Regions from separate parts of the Brachybacterium sillae genome, predicted to be linked through region 1. Evidence: predicted binding sites of a transcription regulator. Region 1 holds the regulator's gene; each other region holds the start of a gene.
What was found. The regulator LexA, encoded in region 1, represses DNA repair genes until DNA is damaged. The targets are predictions, from matches to a motif close to TCGAACANNTGTTCGA.
Positions count from the first base shown of each region.

Region 2: a site for LexA is predicted at 2,423-2,438, ahead of JSY14_RS02195 (HNH endonuclease signature motif containing protein). Genes of this name have one in related genera too.
Region 3: a site for LexA is predicted at 2,216-2,231, ahead of imuA' (DnaE2-dependent mutagenesis accessory factor ImuA'). Genes of this name have one in related genera too.

Region 1 covers NZ_JAFEUW010000001.1:2,247,207-2,251,886, forward strand. Annotated here, with positions in the region: gene JSY14_RS10355 (ATP-dependent DNA helicase) at 1-166, shown strand, start outside; gene JSY14_RS10360 (anhydro-N-acetylmuramic acid kinase) at 263-1,528, shown strand; gene lexA (transcriptional repressor LexA) at 1,589-2,260, opposite strand; gene JSY14_RS10370 (LysM peptidoglycan-binding domain-containing protein) at 2,447-2,830, shown strand; gene nrdR (transcriptional regulator NrdR) at 2,887-3,354, shown strand; gene JSY14_RS10380 (HelD family protein) at 3,564-4,680, opposite strand, start outside.
Region 2 covers NZ_JAFEUW010000001.1:486,499-491,178, forward strand. Annotated here, with positions in the region: gene JSY14_RS02190 (cation diffusion facilitator family transporter) at 1-595, opposite strand, end outside; gene JSY14_RS02195 (HNH endonuclease signature motif containing protein) at 932-2,389, opposite strand; gene ilvD (dihydroxy-acid dehydratase) at 2,699-4,531, opposite strand.
Region 3 covers NZ_JAFEUW010000001.1:195,727-200,406, forward strand. Annotated here, with positions in the region: gene JSY14_RS00885 (DNA polymerase Y family protein) at 1-1,281, opposite strand, end outside; gene imuA' (DnaE2-dependent mutagenesis accessory factor ImuA') at 1,278-2,162, opposite strand; gene JSY14_RS00895 (MFS transporter) at 2,339-3,712, opposite strand; gene JSY14_RS00900 (TrmH family RNA methyltransferase) at 3,718-4,536, opposite strand; gene JSY14_RS00905 (ABC transporter ATP-binding protein) at 4,610-4,680, opposite strand, start outside.

The sequences.
Region 1 (4,680 bases):
CGGCGACCGGGGGATGGTCGCGGTGCTGGATCCGCGCCTGGCGACGGCCCGCTACGGCGGGTTCCTGCGCGCGGCCATGCCGCCGCTGTGGCCCACCGCCGACCCCGAGGTGGCCCTCGCCGCCCTGCGACGCCTGGCCGCCCAGACCGGGGCCGCAGACCGCTGAGTCGCCGAGCCGCCCGGAGGGAAAAGGATTCCCCGGCGACATCGGTGAGGGAAGTAAACTTCCCTGACGGTGCGCAGACGGTATGCGGAGGTGGCTGTGGGCGGAGGATTCGCTCCCGAGGGACCGGCGGCCGCCCCGACGCCGTTCACCGTCCTCGGGCTGATGTCCGGGACCAGTGTGGATGCGATCGATCTGGCTCTGGTCCGCTTCCGGCCCGACACCGACGACCCATCACTGCTGCATGGCGAGCTGCTCGCCACCGGGGAGACCGCCTGGGATCCCGGCATTCGACGGGACATGCTGCAGATGCTCCCGCCACGACGCAGCGGCGTTGCCGAATGGAACCGGCTGCATGCCGCCGTGGGGGAGGGTCTCGGTCGTGCGGCCGCCGGCTTCCTCGCGCATCACGGCGCGCGGCCGGGGCTGGACGTGCAGCTCGTCGTCTCCCACGGGCAGACGCTGCACCACTGGGTGCGGGAGGACGGCACCGTCGGCGGATCCCTGCAGATCGGCGACCCGCACCGCATCCACGCCGCCACCGGCGTCCCGGTGCTGTCCGATCTGCGCTCCGCCGATATCGCCGCCGGGGGTCAGGGCGCGCCGCTGGCGCCGCTGCTGGACTCCCTGCTGTTCGGGGACTGCCCCACGGCGGCGCTCAACCTCGGGGGCATCTCGAACATCACGATCGTCGGGGTCGCGGGTGGGATCACCGGTGGGGACGTCGGCCCGGCGAACGCCCTGATGGATGCGGCCGTCGCCGAGGCAACCACCGGTCGCGACACCTGCGACGTGGACGGTCGTCTCGCAGCCCGCGGCAGGATCCATGACGACCTGCTGCAGGCACTGCTGGCCGATCCGTTCTACCGCCGCCCGTTCCCCCGGTCGACCGGGCGGGAGTATTTCACGGGGGACTATGTGGCACAGCGGGCCGGGGCGCTCGCCGACGTCGACCTGCCGGACCTGCTCGCCACGCTGGTGGAGCTCACCGCCCGGACCGTCCGTGACGCGGTGAGTGCATACCCCGTGGAGCGGGTGGTCGGATCCGGTGGGGGTATGCGCAATCCGGTGCTGCGCGCGCGACTGGCGCAGCTGCTGGGGGAGCGCGGCATCACCCTGCGCGACGCCTCCGACCTCGGGGTGCCCGCAGACGCGAAAGAGGCTGTGCTGATGGCCGTCATCGGCTGGTGCACCGCCCACGGTCTGCCCGGCGTCCTGCCCGGTGCCGACGGAACCGGGGCGCTGACGGGAGCACGGAGCACGCAGATCCTGGGCTCCCTCACGCCCGCTCGTCCTCCCGCTGCCTGGCCGGTCAGCAGGACCCCTCTGATGCCCCGCCGACTGGTGCTCACGGGCGGCGCCTGAACCTCGGGCTGTCGGCCGCGCCTCTGACGAGGGGGTGGGCGCGACCGCTCCTGCGAGAGGTCAGATGGCGCGCAGCACCGCCACGACCTTGCCCAGGATCTCCGCCTCATCACCGAGGATCGGAGCGAAGGCCGGGTTGTGCGGCATCAGCCACACGTGACCGTCGCGGCGCACATAGGTCTTCACGGTCGCCTCGCCGTCGATCATCGCGGCGACGATCTCACCCTTCTCCGCGACCTTCTGCTGGCGTACGACCACCCAGTCCCCATCGCAGATCGCGGCGTCGACCATCGAATCACCCACCACGCGCAACAGGAACAGATCGCCTCCGCCGACGATCGCCTCCGGCAGGGTGAAGACGTCCTCCACCTGCTCCTGGGCGATGATCGGCACCCCCGCGGCGATGCGACCCACCAGCGGGACGGACACCGACGGGGAGGAGGGCCAGGTCTCCTCCGGGGCCGGGCCCTGCGGATCGCCGCCCTCATCGGTGGGGACCAGCTCCAGGGCCCGGGGGCGCTTCGGATCGCGCCGCAGATACCCCTTGCGCTCCAGTGCCGCCAGCTGATGCGCCACCGACGACGGGGAGGTGAGGCCGACGGCGTCACCGATCTCCCGGATCGTCGGGGGGTAACCACGCTGGGCGACCGCCTCCCGGATCGTCTCCAGCACGCGCTGCTGCCTCGGGGTCAGCCCGGCGGCCGGGGTCTCGGTGTCCTCGTGCGGGGTCATCGCTGTCCTCCTGCGGCCCGGCAGGGGCGCGCCGTTCGTTTGTCGGGGGGTGCTGATCGGATGCGGACATGGCCACCATAGGCGGCCCGGACCGAGCATCCAAACATCTGTTCGAGGATTCTCTTGCGTGTCGCGGGTCGCGGGCCTACAGTCGTACACGTATTCGATCGAACAGGAGTTCGGACCATGAGCACTCTTGCCGCCCAGCCCGCGATCGTCCCCGCTCTGCGTGGGGGCCGCGGCCCCGCCGCCCCGACGCACCTGGTGCCCACGCGGCGTGCCCGCCTGCTCATGACTCTGCCGGCCGTCGCGGCGATGGTCCTCGCCATCGCGGCCCTGGTGCTGGGCGTCGGCCCGGGCGCGGCGATCGCCGGCGGGGGTGCCGACACCCTTGTCGTGCAGGTCGAGGCCGGGGACACTCTGTGGGCCTACGCCGAGGAGTACGCCCCGGAGGGCATGACCGCCTCGCAGTTCGTCCACGAGGTCCAGCAGCTGAACAACCTGCCCACCGCCCGTCTCACCGCCGGGCAGACCCTGGAGCTGCCCGTGGCCGAGGACGCCGGTCACTGATCGGGAAGAATCGGATCCACGAGGTGGGGGTCCGGGGGCGCCGGTAATCTGGTGAGGTGCACTGCCCTTTCTGCCGCAACCCTGATTCGCGCGTCATCGACTCCCGCACCGCGGACGATGGCGCGTCCATCCGGCGACGTCGGCAGTGTCCCGCCTGCCAACGCCGGTTCTCCACCGTGGAGACCGCCTCGCTGTCCGTGGTCAAGCGTTCCGGGGTGAGCGAGCCCTTCAGTCGCGCCAAGGTCATCAGCGGTGTCCGCAAGGCCTGCCAGGGGCGCCCCGTCACCGATGACCAGCTCGCCGTGCTCGCGCAGCGCGTGGAGGAGGCAGTGCGACAGAGCGGCCAGGCCGAGGTCGACGCCCATGACGTGGGCCTCGCGATCCTGCAGCCGCTGAAGGACCTGGACCAGGTCGCGTACCTGCGATTCGCCAGCGTCTACCAGGATTTCGACTCGCTGGAGGACTTCGAGAGCGCCATCGACGCCCTGCGTCGCGAGGCCACCGATCCCACCGCCGACGCCTGACACCACAGGCCCCGCCGGGTGAGGTCTGGCAGGTGGTCGGAGCAGCCCCGCCGAGCCCTTATGATGTGACGCGTGCGCCTCGCGCGCACACCGCGAGCGGCGGTCGTGGAGGGGAAGCCACGGCCGCCGCTCTCCTCATTCCGGGGCGGGGGTGCGCCCCGCGATCGGCCGGCCCCGGTGGCGACCCGCCGACGATCGGCCAGGGCTGATCACTGCGCGTCGGAGCGCAGGGCGGTCGGGATCTCCCGGCTGTGCAACACCACCAGCTGCGAGGTCGCACGGGTCAGGGCCACGTACAGGTCACCGGCCCCGCCGCGATGCTCCAGCAGAGCCGCCGGCTCCACCACCAGCACCGCATCGAACTCGAGGCCCTTCGCCTCGTGCGGCGTCATCACCGCCACCACATCGTCCACACCGGCGCTTCCCAGACCCACCCGGGCCGTGGGAGCGGCCGCCCGGATCGCGTCCGCCAGGGTGGGCACCGCCTCCTCGTCGGCGATCACCGCGATCCGGCCCGCATCCTGCCTGAGCAGCTGCCGCACCCGGTCGGCGGTGCGCCCCGCCAGGTCCGACGCTGCACAGGCGATGCTCTCCAGCTCATGCTCACCCTCGCGCACCGAGGTCACCGGGGTGACCGGCAGATCCAGCTCCTCGGCCACCGCCACCGCCCGGTCCATCAGCCGGCGCGGGGTGCGGTAGTTGACCGTCAACCGCTCCACGTGCAGGCGATCCTCCACGTACGGGTCGAGCACCCGCTGCCAGGAGGAGGTGCCCGCCGCCGAACTCGTCTGCGCCACATCACCCACCACGGTGAAGGACTTCGTCGGGCAGCGGCGCATGAGGGCGCGCCACATCATCGCCGAGTGCTCCTGTGCCTCATCGACCACCACGTGGCCGTACGTCCAGGACCTGTCGGCAGCGGCGCGCTCGGCCAGGGTGCGGCCATCGCGCACGGTGGTCATGCGATCGGCCAGGTCCTCCGCCCGGACGATCCCCGAGGTGTCGATGTTCTCCAGCACGGTGCGGGCGTAGGCGACGTCGGCGGCGCGTCGGGCGGCGGCCCGGTCGGCCTCGGCCTTCTGCGCGGTCTCGTCCTCACCCAGCAGCTCCGCCAGTTCGTCCAGCAGGGGCGCATCCTCCACGGTCCACGGGGAGTCCTTCGGTCGGGCGATGCGCGCGATCACCCCCTGGAGGTGGCGGGGCGCGGCAGCGCGCAGACGCTCCGGATGGGCCAACAGGATCCGCAGGAACGACTCCGGGGTGTACGGCATCCACGCCAGATTCAGCGCGACCCGTACCTCCCGCTCGGTGCGCAGGTCCTGGAGA
Region 2 (4,680 bases), 1.8 Mb from region 1:
TGATCACGGTCAGGATCAGTCCCACGATCACGTCCGGCAGTGGCGAGATCCAGGCGAGCGTCACGAGGCCCGCCGCGATGATGAGGACATTCCCCAGGGCGTCGTTGCGGGCGGCCAACCAGGCACCGCGTCCGAGGGTGCCATGACCGCTGCGCAGCCGCACCAGGAGCACCGCGCAGACGAGGTTGATCACCAACGCGAACACCCCGGTGCCGGTGAGGGCCCACGGCTCAGGGGCCTCCCATCGGACCAGTCGCCAGATCGCCACACCGAGAGCGGCGAGCGCCGGCAACAGGATCAGACCGGCCAGCGCGTAGGACGCCTTCCGGCGTGCCGCCACGGGCCACATCGTCGCGAACAGCACCAGCACGTTGATCAGGACGTCCTCGAGGAAGTCGGCGGCATCGGCCAGCAGCGAGGCCGATCCGATGCGCAGGCCGATCACCGCCTCGACGATCAACCCGATCAGATTCAGGGCGGCCACGATCGCGACCAGCTGTCGCATGGGCCGCGTCAGGTCCCGGGAGGTGATCTCGGCATCGATCTCCGCGGCGGGGGCGGAAGCCGGGGCGGTGGGGGTGTCGTCCTGAGTCACTCGTCCAGGATGGCACGGCCGTCCGCTCGGGCGGCACCGCCCACCGGCCATCGGCCACCGGCACCACCCACCGGCCGTCGGCCACCGGCCACCGGGCGGATCATCGCACGCTGTCGGCCGACGGCTATCAGCCACCGGCCGGATCATCGCGCGCCGCTCCCCGACCGGATCACGGTGGCGGACCCGGGGGTGGTTCCGTCGCGTCGCACTCGGCGGAAGGGGGGCTGTCCGGCGGCAGGGGCGGTGCAGGCCCCGCGTCCGCTGTGGCGGGGTTCGGCGGGGGGTCTTCCTGGGTGCCGCAGGCACCTTCGGCATCGCGGATGCCGGGCGATGAGGTCAGCATCCCGGGCCGGGACGGGGCACGCTGCGGTAGAGATGGCCTGTCGGGGTGCGCAGCAACATTTCACCCCCGGCACCGCGCTTCGTGGTGAGCTGCTGCTCCCACCCCGGCAGTTCCAGCACGTGGTTCAGGCGCTCGCACACCCCGATCCCGTTGTCGATGGAGGTGGTCCCTCCCTCGCTGTAGCGCTTGACGTGATCGACGTGGCGTATGGGGGCGTCGCACCAGGGGCCGCGGCACGCTTGGTCGCGGGTATGGATGAACGTGCGCACACTGCCGGCGAAGGCACGCCGCGTGGTGTCGAGGTTCTGGAGGTCGCCCGTCGTCCCGTCCGTGTACAGGCGGCGGATCCACCGCAGGCTCGATTCCGGCTCGGCATCGGTGCACGAACCGTCCGTGCAGTCGCGCAGGTCCGAACGGCACCCCAGTGCGAGGTGCCGTGCCACGCGGCCGGGGACCGGGTGGCCGTCGAGCAGGGCGGTGTCCTCACCGCCGCCGAGCAGCGTCGTGTCTGTCATGAGCAACTGGATCTCGATCGGGGGCGTCCCACCGGCCGGAACTCCCGTGACTCGCTCGACGAGGGTGTCGGCCATGACCGCTCCCTTGCCGCGTTCATCCCCGGCAGCACGGGCAGAGGCCGCCGCACGGGTGAGGGCCGCGTAGGCAGCGACCCCATCCACGGTGGGCAACAGCGCGGAGAGCCGCATCATGCCCTCACCGGCGGGTCGCTGAGTCACGGACCGTTGCGCGGTGTTGCGCCGCACCCGCTCGACCGCTGCCTGAGGATCCAGACGGTCGGCGATCGCTCGCGCCGACCGACCGGCGGCGCGTGGAGTGAGGTCCGGCAAGAGGTCGGCGAGCTCGGCGTCGACCCGGGCCCGATCCTCGTCGTCGAGGACCAGCACGGACCGGGCCACCTCCTCGGCGGCCCAGCTGGAGATCCGGCCCTCGCTGAGATGGGTGAAGGTCCGGGGAAGCGAATCGACGATCACACGGCGCAGCGCGAGCTGGTTCCCTGCCGAGACCGGTGAGGCGTGTTTCGCCAGGCCGATCTCGTGACCGACACCCGATCCGGCGCGTGAGCGCTCGACCCCATGGTCCTGGTCGGAGCGCACGCGCCGTGCGCGCAGCTCCACTTCGAGACGTGACTGCAGACCGTCCAGCGCGTTCTTGGTCCGTTCGATCCGCCCGATGGCCGTGATCAGATCAGCATCCGGCACATGCCGGGGCACGTGGGCGTCAGCGATTCCGCGCTGCGGATCGGCATCCAGCACGTCCTGGATCTGGGAGAAGATCCGATCCAGACGGCGGACCACAGCGGACGGGATGCCCGACGAGGTGCCTGACGCGGTGCCCGAGGGGTTGCCCACGGGGTTGCTTGACGCCCCGAACGAGCGGGGTCGGGGCGTGCGTGCACACTGCTCACCGCCCCCGGCTCCTTCGAGGATCGTCATCGGGCGCCTCCTGTCCCACCTCACGCAACAGTGTCGAACACCTGTTCGATACCGTCACCGTAGAGCAGCGGCCCGACACACGACACCGATCACGCCGACTGTGGAGAACCGCGCCTGGGGAGGAACGGCCGCGATCGGTGCACCGCGACGGGGAGGGTGGGTTGAGGCCGGAGAAGCGCCCCCGGCACGAACGGCCGCGCTCGTGCACCGCGCCCGGGAGGGCGGGTTGCGGTTGGAGAACCGCACCCGGGGAGGAAGGGCCGGGCCCGGTGACCGCGCCGAAGAATGGTGAGCTGAGCGCGGCTGTCCTCAGTCCAGCGGTCGACGCGTGGCGCCGTAGGTCGCCGAGCGCACCAGATGCGCGTACACCTTCAACGCCTGACTGACCTGCCGATCACGCGTCTCCGGCCGCCAGGGCAGCGGCCCCTTGGCGGCACGACGTCGCTCGAGCTCGGCCTCGGGCACCTCCAGCTGCAGCAGGCGCCTGTCGACGTCCAGGACGATGCGGTCACCGTCCTCCACCAACCCGATGAGACCACCCTCGGCCGCCTCGGGGGAGATGTGCCCGATGGACACGCCGCTGGTGCCGCCGGAGAAGCGGCCGTCGGTGATGAGCGCACAATCCCGTCCCAGACCCCGCCCCTTGAGGAACGACGTCGGGTACAGCATCTCCTGCATCCCGGGCCCACCCTGGGGGCCCTCGTACCGGATCACCACCACATCCCCGGCCTTCACCGTCTTGTCGAGGATCTTCTGCACGGCCTCCTCCTGGGAGTCGCACACGACGGCGGTGCCCTCGAAGTGGAAGAGGTCCTCGGTGATCCCGGCAGTCTTGATGACGCAGCCGTCCTCGGCGAGGTTGCCGCGCAGCACGCACAGGCCGCCGTCCTTGGTGTGGGCGAACGGGACCGCACGGATCACACCGCCCTCGGCGTCGGTGTCCAGCTCCTCCCAGGTGTTCTCGGTCGAGAAGGCCTGGGTGGTGCGGACACCACCGGGGGCGGCGTGGAACAGGGCATCCGCCTGCGCGGTCGCCCTGCCGCCGCGCACATCCCAATCGGCGAGCCAGCTGGCGAGATCCGGGGAGTGCACCGAATGCACCGAGTGGTCCAGCAGCCCCGCCCGGTCCAGTTCCCCGAGGATGGCGGGGATGCCGCCGGCGCGATGGACGTCCTCGATATGGGCGGTGCCGTTCGGTGCGACCTTCGTCAGACACGGCACGGACCGTGAGAGGCGGTCGATGTCGTCCAGGCCGAAGTCGACCTCCCCCTCGATCGCGGCGGCGAGGATGTGCAGCACCGTGTTGGTGGAGCCGCCCATCGCCACATCCAGACTCATGGCGTTGGTGAACGCCGCCTTGGTGGCGATGCTGCGGGGCAGCACCGAGTCGTCGTCCTCGTCGTAGTACCGGCGGGCCAGCTCGACGATCGTGCGTCCGGCGTCGAGGAACAGCTGCTTGCGGAAGGCGTGCGTGGCGAGAGTCGTCCCGTTGCCGGGCAGCGACAGGCCCAGCGCCTCGGTGAGGCAGTTCATCGAATTGGCGGTGAACATGCCCGAGCAGGATCCGCAGGTCGGGCAGGCACTGTCCTCGATCTCGGCGAGCTGCGAGTCGGTGACGGAGTCATCGGCGGACTGGATGATGGCGTCGATCAGGTCCAGCCGGTGCTCGACGACGCCGTTGACGGGCTTCCCGGACTCCATCGGACCGCCGGAGACGAAGACCACGGGGATGTTCAGGCGCATGGCGGCCATGAGCATGCCCGGGGTGATCTTGTCGCAGTTGGAGATGCACACCAGCGCATCAGCGCAGTGGGCATTGACCATGTACTCCACCGAGTCGGCGATCACGTCACGGCTCGGCAGCGAGTACAGCATGCCGCCGTGCCCCATGGCGATGCCGTCGTCGACCGCGATGGTGTTGAATTCCCGGGCGATGCCGCCCGCCTCCTGGACCGCCCCGGCGACCAGGTCCCCCATGTTCTTCAGATGGACATGGCCGGGCACGAACTGCGTGTAGGAGTTCGCGATCGCGATGATCGGCTTGCCGAAGTCCGAGGACTCCATGCCGGTGGCGCGCCACAGGGCGCGCGCGCCGGCCATGTTGCGGCCATGCGTGGAGGTGCGGGAACGGAGCTGAGGCATGCCCGCAAGTCTACGCGGCGCCCGCGATCCGAGACAGAAGACTCAGGATGCGGATGCCGCGAGGCCGGGGCCGAGGGCCCGGCGCTCAGGGGTCAGGTCGAAGGCCCCGGCGCTCAGATCTCCCGACGGTGACGGCCGCGGGTCTCCCC
Region 3 (4,680 bases), 2.1 Mb from region 1:
CGGCACCAGCTCCACCTGCTCCCCCAGCAGCCGCCCGCCGACGGGCGCGGGCACCAGCACGGCGTCCTCCCCACCCAGGCCCTGCGCTCGGGCGAGTGCCCGGGCCGCGCGCCGGGCGCTCTCCCCGGCGCTGCCCCACAGCGCCGGGGCCCACTCCCCCGCCGGCATCAGCTGCACCGGGTGCAGACCCAACGCGACGATCGCCCCGCCCTGCCCCTGCCCGAGCCGGGACGCGGTGATCCAGCCGTCGCACTGCCAGCGGATACGGTCGACCACATCCGCCACCGACAGGGCGCCGTCGTGCCGCCAGGTGCGTTCCTTCTCGGTGCCGTCCTCGCAGCGGGCGACGATCCGCAGTCGCGTGCACACCAGACCGCGGGAGGTCAGCTGCTCCTGTAGGGATTCCGCCAGGGGGCGGGCGACGAAGGCCGCCTGGTCGGTGCGCACCAGCGGTGTCTCCAGCACCTGCACCGCCTCCACCGGCTGCGGCGGGTGGTGCGCCGCCGGTGGGGACGCCTCCAGGCCCCGGCACAGCAGATGCACCGCGGCGACGTCCGGGCCGAACCGGTCCGCCACCACCCCCGGGTCCAGGGCGGCGAAATCCCCCAGAGTGGCCAGACCCAACCGGCCCAGCAACAGGGCCACCTCCTGCAGATCGGTGCGCTGACGCCGGGGCGCATGGACGGCAGCCGGCTGGTCGCGATGCCCCCATCCCTCCCCCACCGGGGCGTGGACCAGCGCGGCGATCGGATGCGGAGCGAGGTAGCGGGCACTGTCCCCGGGGTGCACGATCCGGCCGCTGCGCGCGGCCAGCAGGGCCGCGAAGGGACCATCGGCCACCCCCACCGAGCAATCCCAGCCGGTGAGGTCGGCGACGGCGTCGACGATCCTCTCCGCCAGGCGGGCTTCCCCACCGGCATGGCGGGCGGGCCCACGCGCCGCGAACAGCAGCACCCCCGGGCGCAGCACATCCACACCCGAGGCGACGGTGTCGACCGCCGCGGCGACCAGCTCGAAGGTGCTGCGCACGTACTCGGCATCGGCCTCCAGCACGAGGGCCTCGGGGCAGGCGGCCCGGGCCGCCCGGCGGCGCATCCCCGGGACGATCCCGGCGGCTCGCGCCGCGGCATCGGCATGCGTGACCCGATGCTGCTCCAGCAGGATCATCGGCCCCGCGGGGAGCGCCTGCCCGGCGGCCTCGGCGCGGCGCTCCTCCCGATCCCGCGCCGCCAGCAGCGGCCAGTCGGGCACCACCACGGCGGCGGTGCGGGTGGCGCTCATCCGGCCCTCCGCACCACGTGCAGAGACCTCGCCGCCGCGTCGAGACCGGATGCCGCGGCAGAAGAGATCCCCGCCGGATCGGTCCGGGAGGCATCGGCCTGCAGCAGCCCCTGCACCTGCGGCAGCAGCACCGAGGCGCGACGCCGACCGGCGATGCCGCGGCCGGTGGCCTCCACCTCCAGGTGGCGCCGCCGCAGCCGCCCGCTGCCGCTGCCCAGCCCCTCCCACTGCCCGGCGGCGGTGCTCAGATGCAGATCCGCCCGCCCCGGCGGGGTCGCGGCCAGCACCAGCGAATCCTGGGCGCGGGCACGGGAGGTCAGGGACCGCCACAGCGCCGGGGGCAGCTGCAGCCGGGGGCCGAGCACCACCACCCCCACCCCGTCGACCACCGCGGAGAGCACCTGCGGCAGCTGCGGCCGCTCCTCCACCGAGCAACCGGTGATCAGCGCCAGACGAGTCGGATCCAGACCGGCGTCGAGGGCCGCGCGCAGCCCCAGATCCGGCAGACCCGCGATCGCGCACCAGGCGTCCTCCCCGGCCGCGGCCACCGCCAGCGCCAGCAGCAGGGATGTCGAGGCCTCCCCGCTCACGGCCACGGTGCTGCCCGCGCGCAGGCTGCCGTGCGGCACCAGCGCCGCGAGGGCGGAGGGCACGGGCAGGCGCGTCCCGTCCCCCGGGTCGGGAGCGGAGGTGGTGGCCCCGTCCTCCCGCCCGGGGGTGGGGACGAGGCTCAGCGGCGCACCGGATCCCCCCGCAGGGCGCAGGGCCGTGCGGTCGATCCGGCCGCCGTGGCGGGCGGCGCGGCGCTCCGCAGCATCGAGCACCGCCCGGGCGTGGGCGAGCCGGTCCTGCGGAGTCTGCGCCTGCTGCGCGGTCGTCATGGCTTCCCCTCCGTTCCGACCTGCACAGCCGGGCACCGGAGCACCCAGCAGACTCGAACAGATGTTCGAACTCTACGCCTAGGTGTTCCGAGGCCGTCAAGGTGTGCCGGTCATGCTCTCGAACACGTGTTCCCCATCGTGGAGGAGGGGTCCGACAAACGAAGCGTGCGGGGCCCTCAGTCGCGTCCGCGCAGGGAGACCGCCGTGATCACCGCGCCCAGCACCATCAGGGCCGCGCACACCAGCATCGCCCGGGTGAAACCCTGTGCGACCAGGGCGGCGTCCCGGTAGTCATCGCCACCGAGCCCCACCAGCGGCGGCAGCGCCGCCACCGCCAGCAGCCCGGCGGTGCGGGAGACCGCATTGTTCACACCGCTGGCCACCCCGGAGCGGGACTCCGGTGCCGCGGCGAGCACCGTCCCGGTCAGTGGTGCCACCAGCATCGCCATCCCCAGCCCCTGCAGCACGATCCACGGCAGCAGCCGCGTCAGGTAGGAGCCGTCCGCCGGGGCGAGCGCCATCATCGCGAACGCCACCGCGACCAGCAGCATGCCCCCGGACATCGGAAGCAGCGGGCCGCGACGCGTGGCCACCGCCCCGAACCGTGAGGACAGCAGCAGCATCACCAGGGATACCGGCACCGTCGCCGCCCCCGCCGCCAGCGGAGACCACCCCTGCGCCACCTGCAGGAACAGCGTGAGGAACAGCATCGAACCGGGGAATGCCGCATACACCACGAGCGTGGCCAGATTGATCCCGGTGAAGACCCGGTCGGCGAACAGTGACGGCGGCACCATCGGCGCCGCCGAGCGCCGCTCCACCACCACCAGCGCGGCCAGGGCCAGCAGACCCACCGCCGCGGCGACCAGCCCACCGGCCCGCACCCCCACCGTCAGGGCCCAGGTGAGACCGGCCAGCGCCACCGGTGTCAGCACGATCGCCGGGACATCCCAGGTCCGGGCGGCCTCCGGGTCGGAGGACTCCGGCGCCGCACGCAGCAGCCACAGCACCAGCGCCCCCAGAGGCAGGTTCACCCAGAACCCGATGCGCCAGTCGAGGCCGACCAGGAATCCGCCGACGATCGGCCCCGCCGCGGTGGCCACCCCCAGTGTCCCGCTCCACGCGCCGATCGCCCGCATCCGATCCTCCGCGACGAACGACGCCTGCAGCAGCGCCAGACTGCCGGGGGTGAGCAGCGCCGCCGTGCAGCCCTGCAGCACCCGGGCCGCGATCAGCAACGGCATGGTGGGCGCGATGGCCACGAACACCGAGGTGAGGGTGAAGGCCGCCACCCCCCAGGTCATCACCCGACGGCGCCCCAGCCGATCCCCGACGGACCCGCCGACCAGCAGGAACGAGGCGAGCGAGAGGGCATAGCCGTTGATCACCCACTGCAGCTCCGCCAGGGAGGCATCGAGGTCCTCCCCCAGGCGGGGCAGCGCCACGTTCGCGATGGTCCCGTCGAGGAACACCATCCCCGAGGCCAGCACGGCCGTCACCAGCAGACGCCGCCCAGCGGCGGTGCCCAGGCGCAGCGCCGGGGCGGGCATCGGCGTCACCGTGGCGCGGCGGCCGCCCCGGCCCCGCCCAGCATCAGGCGCCGCTGCCAGAACACGACGGCGCTCGCCGCCGCCACGTTCAGGGAGTCCACGCCCCCGGCCATGGGGATGATGACGTGCTGATCGGCGGCCCTCAACGTGGCGGGGGTCAGGCCGTGCCCCTCGGCGCCGAGCACCAGTGCGACCTTCCGATCCGGCCCCAGATCCGCCGCATCCAGCGCCACCGCCCCCGGCGTGAGCGCGAGGGCGAGCACATCGAACCCGGCCTCATGCAGCAGCTCCACCCCGTCGACCGGTGCCGGTTCCCCGGGAGCGTGCGGCGCGTGCGGCCAGGCCCCCAGGCGCGCCCACGGCACCTGGAACACGGTGCCCATCGACACCCGGATCGACCGCCGGTACAGCGGGTCCGCGCACCGTGGCGTCACCAGCACCGCATCCACCCCGAGCGCCGCCGCCGAGCGGAACATGGCCCCCACGTTCGTGTGGTCGACGATGTCCTCCAGCACCGCCACGGTGCGGGCGCGCTCCAGCAGCGTGCGGGGGTCGGGCAGCTCCGGTCGCTGCATCGCCGCGAGGGCCCCGCGATGCAGATGGAACCCGGTGAGCTCCTCCAGCAGCCCCTCCTCCCCGACGTACACGGGGACCTCGGGGAAGCGGTCCACCAGCGGCGCGAAACGCTCCACCCACTTCGGCGCCATGAGGAACGACAGCGGCCGCATGCCCGCGTCGAGCGCTCGGGAGATCACCTCGTAGCTCTCCGCCATGAACACCCCGCGCTCCGGCTCCAGGCGGGAGCGCAGGCGCACGTCGGTCATGCGCAGATAGTCGTCGAGTCGGGGATCCTCGACGGAGTCGATCGGGACCAGTGGCACCGGTGGGGACCGCCGCTCAGCCCAGACGCACGGCGCGAGCCGTGAATCGCCCGTCGTGCCGCTCCACCACCAGCGGCAGCCCGAAGG